One region of the Janthinobacterium sp. UMAB-60 genome, then DNA from elsewhere that is predicted to be linked to it. Evidence: predicted binding sites of a transcription regulator. Region 1 holds the regulator's gene; each other region holds the start of a gene.
The links. Region 1 encodes FNR, which switches genes on or off when oxygen is low (the NO sensors DNR and NnrR bind a similar motif). Its sites were predicted from a motif close to TTGATNNNNATCAA; they were not measured.
Positions count from the first base shown of each region.

Region 1 (3,208 bases):
CAGTATGAATGCATCGGCTGCGCCGCCTGCGTCGATGCCTGCAATACCGTGATGGACAAGGTCGAGCGGCCACGGGGACTGGTACGCTACAGTACCGACCATGCGATGGAAAACAACTTCAATTCGAAGCAGATACGCCAGCGCGCCATGCGCCCGCGCGTCTTGATCTACACTTCCATCCTGGCCCTGATCATCATCGCCGTGTGTACCTCGCTGGCCCTGCGCACGCCCCTGAAAATGGACGTGATCCGCGACCGCGGTTCGATGGGACGCGAAGTGGAAGACGGCATGATCGAAAACGTCTACCGCCTGCAGATCATGAACACGTCCGAGCAAACCCAGCATTTCAAAATCAGCGCTTCCGGCTTGCCGGGCCTGACCTTGCTGACGCGCGAAGAGGTGACCTTGCAGCCGACGGAAACGCTGGGCTGGCCGATCCGCCTGCGCGTGCCGCACGGCGTGGGAGAAAAGGGGTCGAACAAGATTGCGATCGAATTGCACTCGCTGGACGACCCGTCGCTGCATGTGCGTGAAAGCGCGGTCTTCATCGTGCCGCGGTGATGTTGATTCGGGGTCGGACCCTCTGGGTCCGACCCCGGTATTTCGCCGTAGGGGTATCATCAATCATGCGTTAGGGTCACTTGATTTTCAACCCGGAAGCAAAAGCTGGGGTCAGACCCACAGGGTCCGCCCCCAAGGAGAACAAAATGTCCGACAGTCTGAAACTGCAACCTCCCGTTGCACCGTGGTACAAGCATCGCTGGCCCTGGCTGCTGATGATCGGTCCCGGCCTGTCCGTGGTCGTCGGCAGCTGCATGGCGTATATCGCGTTTACGCAGCCCGATGCGCTGGTGGTGGGTGATTATTACAAGCAGGGCAAGGCGATCAACCAGGACTTGCGGCGCGACACGATCGCCAGCGACCTGGCCATGGATACCAGCCTGTCCTATGATGTGGCGTCAGCGCGCCTCAGTGGTTCCGTGCACAGCTTCGGCAAGGCTTATCAGGGTCCGTTGCAGCTGCATCTGGCGCATGCGACACTGCCGGAAAAGGATATCAAGCTGCTGGTGCAGCCCGATGCGGCCGGCAATTTTTCCGTAGCGCTGCCGATGCTCGAACGCAGCCGCTGGCAAGTACTGGTGGAAAACGACAAACGCGAGTGGCGCCTGTCCGGCATCTGGACCTGGCCGCTGCAGCGCAGCATCGCGCTGCACGCCGATGAAGAGCTGTAAGCCTTATTTGCAGACGTCGGTACCGGCCGTAATGGCCTTCAGTTTGGCCGGCTGCAAGATCTCGATCTCGCGGTTGGAGACGCGCAGCCAGCCTTCCTTCTTGAATTTCGACAATAAACGGCTGACGCTCTCGATGGTCAGCCCCAGGTAATTGCCGATTTCCTCGCGCGACATGCGCAGCTGAAATTTGCTGGCCGAATAGCCGCGCGCTTCATAGCGCGAAGCCAGGTTGACGATAAAGGCGGCAAAACGCTGGGTCGCCTGCATATTGCCCAGCAACAGCATGACGCTTTGCTCGCGCGTGATTTCCTGGCTCATCATGCGATGGAAATGGCGCAGCAGGGTCGGCATATTGCCCAGCAATTGTTCCAGGCTGGAAAAAGGAATTTCACACACTTCGCTGTCTTCCAGCGCCACCGCATTACAGTGGTGGCGGTCGGCGCTGATGGCATCCATGCCCAGCAGTTCGCCAGCCATCTGAAAACCCGTCACCTGCTCTTCGCCGCCCGGATTGATCTGGTACGTCTTGAAGTGCCCCAGGCGGATCGCGTACAGGTTCTGGAACGAGTCGCCGATGCGGAACAGCGAGGCACCGCGCACGATCTTGCGGCGGCGGCCGATGATCTGGTCCAGCCGGTCCATGTCGCCCACATCGAGGCCCATTGGCAGGCACAATTGATGCATGCTGCAGGTCGAGCATCGCGCACGCAACGCTTCCACGGTCACTGTGGGCATGGTGGGAGTGAGTAGCGCTTCAGTCATGTCGGTACCTTTTAGAAAATGCAACAACAAGTTTACTGCATACAGGGTTGCCGTGTGCCAATTTCACCGCAGTTCCGCTGAATAAACGACGTTCTGACTTTGATTATATGGCAACATCGTCAAAAGCCCATGCGGGGAGGGCAATTTGCGCGGTGGCGCTTGCCAAGCTGGGGCATTGATAGGAAAATTCCTGACAGCATTATCTGCCGCCTGTGCCGCCCGGTACTGAAAAGGAAATCATGAAGCCACTCGGCATCAAAGCAAAAGTCGCGCTGGCCACCAGCCTGACCTCGATCGCCATGATCGCGCTGGTCACCATGATCCAGCTGCAGCACATGCGCGCCGACTTCACCCGAGTACTGCTGAGCCAGCAATCTGCCCTGATCACCCGCACCGCTGCCGAACTCGACGACAAGCTGGGCATGCTGCTGCAGATCGTCACGCTGACGGCCAGGCAGCAGCCGCCGGAACTGATCGGCCAGCCCGCCCAATTGCGCGAATACTATTCGCGCCGCGCGATGCTGGTGCTGTTCGACGACGTGCTGGTGCTCGATGCGCACGGCGCCGTCGTGGCCGACATGCCGCTGGTCACGGGCCGCATCGGCATCAACGTGGCCGAGCGCGAGTATTTCCAGACCGTCTTGCGCACGCGCCAGCCCATGATCACCGAGCCGATGCTGGGCAAATCGAGCGGCATGCCCATCGTGCAGATGGTCGCGCCCGTGCTCACGGCCGATGGCCAGGTGGCCGGCGTGGTGATCGGCGTGCTGCGCCTGTACAAGGACAACCTGCTGGGACGCCTGCGTTCGGAAAAGATCGGCAAGAGCGGCTATTACTTCATCCTCACGCGCGGCGCCGTGCCGCGTTACGTGCTGCACCCCGATACCGACCGCTTGCTGCAGCCACGCCAGCCGAACGCCAACCTGACGACGACCCAGCTGCTGAAGAACGATGGCGAAGGCACCATGGTCAGCACCAACAGCCGCGGCATCACGGCCGTCAACAGCTTCAAGCGCCTGAAATCGGTGAACTGGCTGCTGGCCGCCTCGCTGCCCCTCGACGACGCCTTCGAACCGTTCGATGGCGTGCTGTACCGGCTGGTACTGTGGAGCACCCTCGCCTCGCTGCTGGCCGCAGCCGTTCTGGGCTGGGTCACCGTGCGCCTGCTGTCGCCGCTGGTACGCCTGCGCGATACCCTGCGGGCGCTGCACACC
Region 1 is NZ_LT607485.1:357,999-361,206, reverse strand. It holds gene ccoG (cytochrome c oxidase accessory protein CcoG) at 1-561, shown strand, start outside; gene K0F86_RS09600 (FixH family protein) at 708-1,232, shown strand; gene fnr (fumarate/nitrate reduction transcriptional regulator Fnr) at 1,236-1,994, opposite strand; gene K0F86_RS09590 (response regulator) at 2,234-3,208, shown strand, end outside.

Region 2 (3,208 bases), on a different contig from region 1:
CCGAGGATGGCCATCAGTTCGAAGCAGCGATTCCCGAGTTCGTGCTGTCGGTGCCGCGCACCCTGCATTAACGCAACGCCGGGGGCTTGCGCCCCCTTACTTCAGCTTTTCGGTGCTGTCCTGTTCTTCGCCGAGCTGCTTGCGCGCCGGTGGTGCGGGTTTTTTACCCGAATACATGGTCCACCAGACTATAAATGCCAGCAAGAAGAACGCTACCAGCGCCTCTATCATCAAGATCCACATACGTACCCCTATGTTATTTACCCGCAGCTTAGTATTTACCCGCCGTCTGTTGACACGCGGTAGTCTACCCGTTTCAGTCGGCGCCGTCGCGCTTGCTCTGTCCGCCTGTACCACGCCGCCGGCAGAGCCGGTCGCTGCGACTGGCAAGGCGCCAGCGATTGCGCCGACTGTCGTCAAGCCAGTGCCGGCCAAGCCGGCCGAAGCCAAGGATGCCAAGGACGCCATCGATGCGGCGACGGCCCCCACCTTGGTGCCCGCCAAGTTTGCCGCCTTGCCTGGCTGGGCCCGCGACGACATGCGCGCCGCCTGGCCCGCCTTCATGGCTTCGTGCGGCGTGCTGGTGAAACGTCCGGACTGGAAGGAATCGTGCACGATTGCGCGTCAGGTGAATGCGGACAGCGACAAGGCCATCCGCCTGTTCTTCGAGACCTTCTTTGTGCCCAATCAAGTCATCACCGCCGATGGCGCCAATACCGGCTTGGTGACGGGCTATTACGAGCCGTTGCTGCACGGGGCGCGCAAGCGCGGTGGTCCATACCAGACACCGTTGTACAAGGTGCCCGACGATCTCGTTTCGGTGGACTTGTCCGGCGTGTATCCGGAACTGAAGAACATGCGCTTGCGCGGCAAGCTGGTGGGCAAGAAAGTGATCCCATACGCGACCCGCGCCGACATCGAGCGCGCCACGGCCGTCACGGGCAAGGAATTGCTGTGGGTGGATGACGAAGTCGAGGCGTTCTTCCTGCAAGTGCAGGGTTCCGGGCGCGTGCAGCTGACCGATACGCAGGAAACCGTGCGCGTGGCGTACGCGGACCAGAACGGTCATCCGTACAAATCAATCGGCCGCTACCTGGTCGACAAAGGCGAGCTGACCTTGAGCCAGGCGTCCGCGCAGGGCATCAAGGCGTGGATCGCCGGCCACCCCACGCGCAAGGATGAATTGTTCAACGCCAATCCCAGCTATGTCTTCTTCAAGGAAGAGCGCCTGCCCGATCCGAAAGTGGGACCGAAGGGCGCATTGGGCGTGCCGTTGACGCCGCAGCGCTCGGTGGCCATCGATTCGCGCTTCCTGCCGCTGGGTGCGCCCGTGTTCCTGTCCACCACGCAAGCCAATAGTGAGATCCCTCTGCAGCGGCTGGTGATGGCGCAGGACACGGGCGGCGCCATTCGCGGGCCGATCCGGGTCGATTATTTCTTTGGCTTTGGCGCGGAAGCGGCCGAGAATGCGGGCCGCATGAAGCAGAGCGGCGCCGTGTGGGTGTTGTTGCCGAAGCAGGCGCCGGCGCGCTGAGTTTGTCGCGGCGCCGGGCGGAGATTGCGCTAGCGCAAGATTAGCGCAAGACCATCACTGGCAGCTGGGTATGCGCCAGCACTTTTTGCGTTTCGCTGCCCACGAACAGCTTGTTCAAGCCTTTGCGGCCATGCGAAGCCATCAGGATGATGTCGCAATGGTAGGTTTGCGCCGCATTGACGATTTCCTCATGCGGGCTGGGCGAGACGACGACCACGCCTTCGAAGGGCACGCCGACGGCGCGCGCCGCTTCGCCGATCTTGTCGACGGCGCGTTGCGATGCTTCCTGCATTTGTTGCTCGTACAAACCGGCGTCGAGCACGATGCCGCCATCGGCCATCGGCGAGAACGGGAAGGGTTGCACCACACTGATGCTAACCAGCTTGGCCTTGTTCAATTGAGCGAAGGCGAGGGCCGTCTCGGCCGCTTTGTCGGACAGCGGCGAGCCGTCGGTGGGAAATAAGATGGTGTTAAACATGACGTGCTCCTAGAGTGATGGAAGACAGCTTATGGATTTACCTCAATTAAAACCTTGATGTAAATCAAAACTCACAGGCTTTGGCATGAATAGTGTCGCCAAGGCAATCTTTCAGCAGTGTATGCCCGTTCATTGTTTCAGGTGCGCACGCTACGCAGCGGCGTGCCCCACACCATGGCGATCGTCAGTGCAATGCTGCCTGCCGCGATGCAAGCCAGGCCATTGCGCACGCCAAAGTGTTCCGCTACCCAGCCGGCGGCCAGCGCGCCCAGCGGCGCCGTCGCCACCGTCAGGAAACGCATGGTCGAGGTCATGCGGCCCAGCATGGGGTCGGGTGTGACCTTCTGGCGCAAGCCCAGGTAGGGAATGAAGAACAGCATCACGCCGCAATCAAAAAAGAACATCAGTACGGCATACGCCACGGCGCTGCCGGCCGCGCTGCCGAACAAGGCGGCGGGGATGGTGGGCGTCAGGGCAAAGCACACGGAGGTGGACGCCAGCCCGATCAGGATGGTGGGGCCGGCGCCATAGCGGCGTGTCAGCGGCTTGACGATGAAGGCGCTCAGCAGCACGCCGGCGCCACCGAGCATCTGCGTCATGCCCAGCACGCCAGGGCTCATGCCCAGGTCGCGCGTGGCGAACAGCACCGTCAAGGCCATGCTGGCGTAAAACAGGAAGTGCCAGATGCCGGCGCCCCAGGCCAGCGCGCGCAGCAGCGGCTCGCGCCAGACAAACAGCAAGCCGTCGGCGATGTCGCGCAAGGCGTGCTTGCTTGACGGCGCCGGGCGTGGGTCGCGTACGCTCATGGCGCGCAGATTGAAGACGGAAACCAGATAGCCGCAAGCCGTGCACAGGATGGCGACGGGTGCCGACAGGACTTGCACCAGCACGCCGGCCAGGCCGGGGCCGATCAGGCGCGAAGCCGATTCGGTGGCGGCAAATTTCGATTGCGCATCGATCAAGCCGTCGCGGCCCACGAGGAAGGTCAGAAACACCTGCTCAGCGCCGCCACCGACGACGAAGCCCGTGCCGATGATGAATCCCACTATATATAACCACGGCATCGACAGCACGCCGCACCAGTAGGCCACGGCCACGCTGGCCAGCGCCAGGCCCGACATGGTTTCGCTGAACAGCATGATCGGGTGTTTGCTGCGCCGGTCCAGCAGCACGCCGACGGGCAAGCCGAAGAGGGC
Region 2 is NZ_LT607500.1:72,343-75,550, forward strand. It holds gene apaG (Co2+/Mg2+ efflux protein ApaG) at 1-71, shown strand, start outside; gene K0F86_RS24290 (hypothetical protein) at 97-243, opposite strand; gene K0F86_RS24295 (murein transglycosylase A) at 293-1,534, shown strand; gene K0F86_RS24300 (universal stress protein) at 1,575-2,012, opposite strand; gene K0F86_RS24305 (MFS transporter) at 2,150-3,208, opposite strand, start outside.
Region 2: K0F86_RS24300 (universal stress protein) is a predicted target of FNR. The motif match lies at 2,067-2,080, and genes of this name have one in related genera.

Region 3 (3,208 bases), on a different contig from region 1:
AGGCCATAGTTCTCGCCGGCCACCACCACTTCGGCACGGCCGATCGGCGTGCCGTTGACCTTGATCACCAGCGGTTCGCCGGCCAGCATGTCGAGTTCGATCACGCTTTCCGGGCCGATGGCCATCAGTTCTTCCAGCGAAATGCGGGCCGAGCCCACTTCCAGGGTCAGGGTGACGGGAATCTTGCGCATCATCTGCGGAATGTCGCGCCGCGCGCGGGTGCTGGCCACGTCGGACATGTCGCCCTGATCGATGATCATGTCATCGCCCAGGTCTTCCAGCAGGGTTTCGCTCTGGTTGGTATCGGTGATATTCATATTATTCGACATCTTCAAATGAGGTTAAACAGAGCTTGCCCTTGTGTTCGGAAACAGCCGCTGTAAATAAACGGGAATCGTCGAGCATGACGTCGGTGCGGCTCAGGCTGACGGGAATCACGTCGCCCACGCGCAGGTCGAACAAGGCGCCCAACTGCACCTGCTTGCTGACGAGCCGCCCTTCCAGGGTCACTTGCAAACGCGAAGCGAGCGGGCGCACGCTGCCGCGCAGGGCTTTCTTCGCTTGCGCGCGCTCGGGCAGCAGGCCGCGCAGCACGTCGGCCATCAGGCGCTTGTCCAGCGAGAACCAGAAATGGCCACTCTGCCCCGCCGCGACGTCGCTGAGCGCCACGCTGACGATCCAGCTGCCGCGCGCCGGATGCACGCCCGACTGCACGGCGACCTCGGCACTGGTGTCGATGTCGCTGCTTTTGCCCACGGTTTGCAGGTTCTTGTGGATGCGGGCGAACAAGCTGTTCACCAACTGTTGTCCCAGCACCACAGCGAGGCGCTCCTCGGTGGCCGTCACGCGCACCTGCGCCGGATCGGGCAGCACGCCCTTGGCGCCGGCACTACCGTAGCGATAGTTCAGCACGCTCAAGAGTATCTGCCGTTCGAGCGTAAAGCCCGTCTGACCGGCCGGCGTGGAAAAACTCAGCCAGCGATTCACGCTGTCCTCGTTTTCCGCGCGCGACAACGTCACGGCGTCGATCTGGAAATTACCCCAGTAGCGACGGCTCATCGGCTGGCGCAGGGCCGCGGCCAGGTCGTCGCGCAGCTGAGCGCCGAATACATGCAGCAAATGGACAGGACGTCCAAGCAGACAGGAATCGAGGACTTGATGGCGCACAGTTTGATCTGTCTTGGTAATGATTGTCATGTAGTAGTCATGTCGGTATTGCGGTGGCAGAACAAATTATACGGATCGCCCGAAATTAAATACAGCATCATCTTGGCTTTGCCGACAGGTGCGCAAGCCAACGATTGCGCATCGTATCGCATGCTAGATGACTACGGTGCTGAACAATACATGAAAAAGCCGAATATTGCCATGTATCAATATTCCTTGAGCCAATCCTCTCTTTACTTTATAGTTGCCGCGAGGTAAGCTTATAGCGACAAAATATAGATTTGCAGTGCGCCATTCCGCTTACCTGATTCCGGTTTTTATGGCAGTGTTCAGTTCCTCTTATTGCCACCAGAAGAAACTTTTATCAGATAATTACTAGTTGTCATGGCCATGTAAATCATGTCGGCGTGGGTTTGCTGAGTTTGTTTGAGTCTGCTTGAGCGGATGGTGTGGCAACTGATAAAACTGATGGGCCTTGCGGATCGGGCCGGGCAGGATGGCATTCACGTGCACTTCTGCCGGATTGGCAACACCAGTAATTCTGATTGATACGTCACCGCATATTGAAAGTAGAGGGCAAGATGAGCAACGAACTCGCAGGTCTGATCAAGGCCGATCTGGCAGCACTGAGCAATGACGCGCACGCGCTTGGCGCCAGCATCGCGCCCGCCGCCCAGTTCGGCACGCCGGAACAATCCGGCTTCTCCTTCGCGCAAAGCATGCAAGACGCCATCGGCAAGGTGAATGGCGACGACCGCATGGCGGCGCAGAAAATGAGCGACGTCGACAGCGGCAAGAGTGACGACATGGTCGGCGCCATGCTGGCCAGCCAGGAAGCGAGCCTGTCCTTCTCCATGTTGATGCAGGTGCGCAACAAGGTCATGGGCGCCGTCGACGAACTCATCAAACTGCCTCTGTAATCTTCACGCCCTGATCCACGCCCAGCCTCCCAGCGAAAGTTACCCCAAGTGATTACCCCCATGAAGTCCGCATTTGCGCGCTGGCGCCTTGGTGCCCAGCCCGCCATCCCGCCCGCCCTGCTGAAAAACCTGGTTCCCATCGTCGTGCTGGCCATCGGCATCACCGCCATGGTGACCATGTATGCCTGGCGCGACCAGGCCAACTACAAGCCGGTGTTTGGCGCGCGCGAAAAAGTGGCCGTGACGGACATGATGGCCACCCTGGACGCCGAGCACATCCCCTACCGCCTGCATCCGGACAGCGGCCAGGTGCTGGTGCCCGATGCCATGCTGGGCAAGGTGCGCATGCTGCTCGCCTCGAAGGGCGTGACGGCGCAGCTGCCGGCCGGGCTGGAGCTGATGGACAAGAATGACCCGCTGGGCGTATCGCAATTCGTGCAGGACGTGCGCTTCCGCCGCGGCCTGGAAGGCGAATTGGCGCAAAGCATCATGACGATGGACGCGATCGCTTCGGCGCGCGTCCATCTGTCGATTGCCAAGTCGACCTCGTTTGTCGCCAGCGACGGCGACAAATCGTCGGCCTCCGTGGTGGTGGCGCTGAAACCGGGCCGCACCCTGGCGCCGGAACAGATCGCCGCCGTCATCAACATGGTGGCCGGCAGCGTCGCCAGCCTGGCGCCTACGCGCGTGAGCCTGGTCGACCAGGGCGGCAACCTGCTGTCCTCGCACGTCGACCTGACGGACGGCTTCGACGCCTCGGCCGCTGGCAATGAAGGCGCGAAGCGCTTCCAGGATGACATCCGCCGCAACGTCACAGGCCTGCTCGGTCCCGTGATCGGCGAAGACAACTTCAAGCTCAGCGTGACGGCCGCCGTGAACAACGACCGTGTGGACGAAACGCTGGAAAAATACGGCGAAGCGCCGAAAGTGACCAGCGAAGCGATGCGCGAAGAGCAGGAGCGCAACCGTACCGTGGCCGGCGTTCCCGGCAGCCTGTCGAACCGTCCGCCAGCGGCGGCCGTGCCGGCACCGGCCGGCGCCGGCGCCGCGCCGGCCGATGGCGCACCGAAAGCGTCCGACGACGGCACTGCGCGCAAGAACGCCACCACGCGCCAGTACGC
Region 3 is NZ_LT607491.1:178,128-181,335, forward strand. It holds gene K0F86_RS17110 (FliM/FliN family flagellar motor switch protein) at 1-317, opposite strand, end outside; gene K0F86_RS17115 (FliM/FliN family flagellar motor switch protein) at 319-1,197, opposite strand; gene K0F86_RS17120 (flagellar hook-basal body complex protein FliE) at 1,749-2,087, shown strand; gene fliF (flagellar basal-body MS-ring/collar protein FliF) at 2,148-3,208, shown strand, end outside.
Region 3: K0F86_RS17115 (FliM/FliN family flagellar motor switch protein) is a predicted target of FNR. The motif match lies at 1,364-1,377, and genes of this name have one in related genera.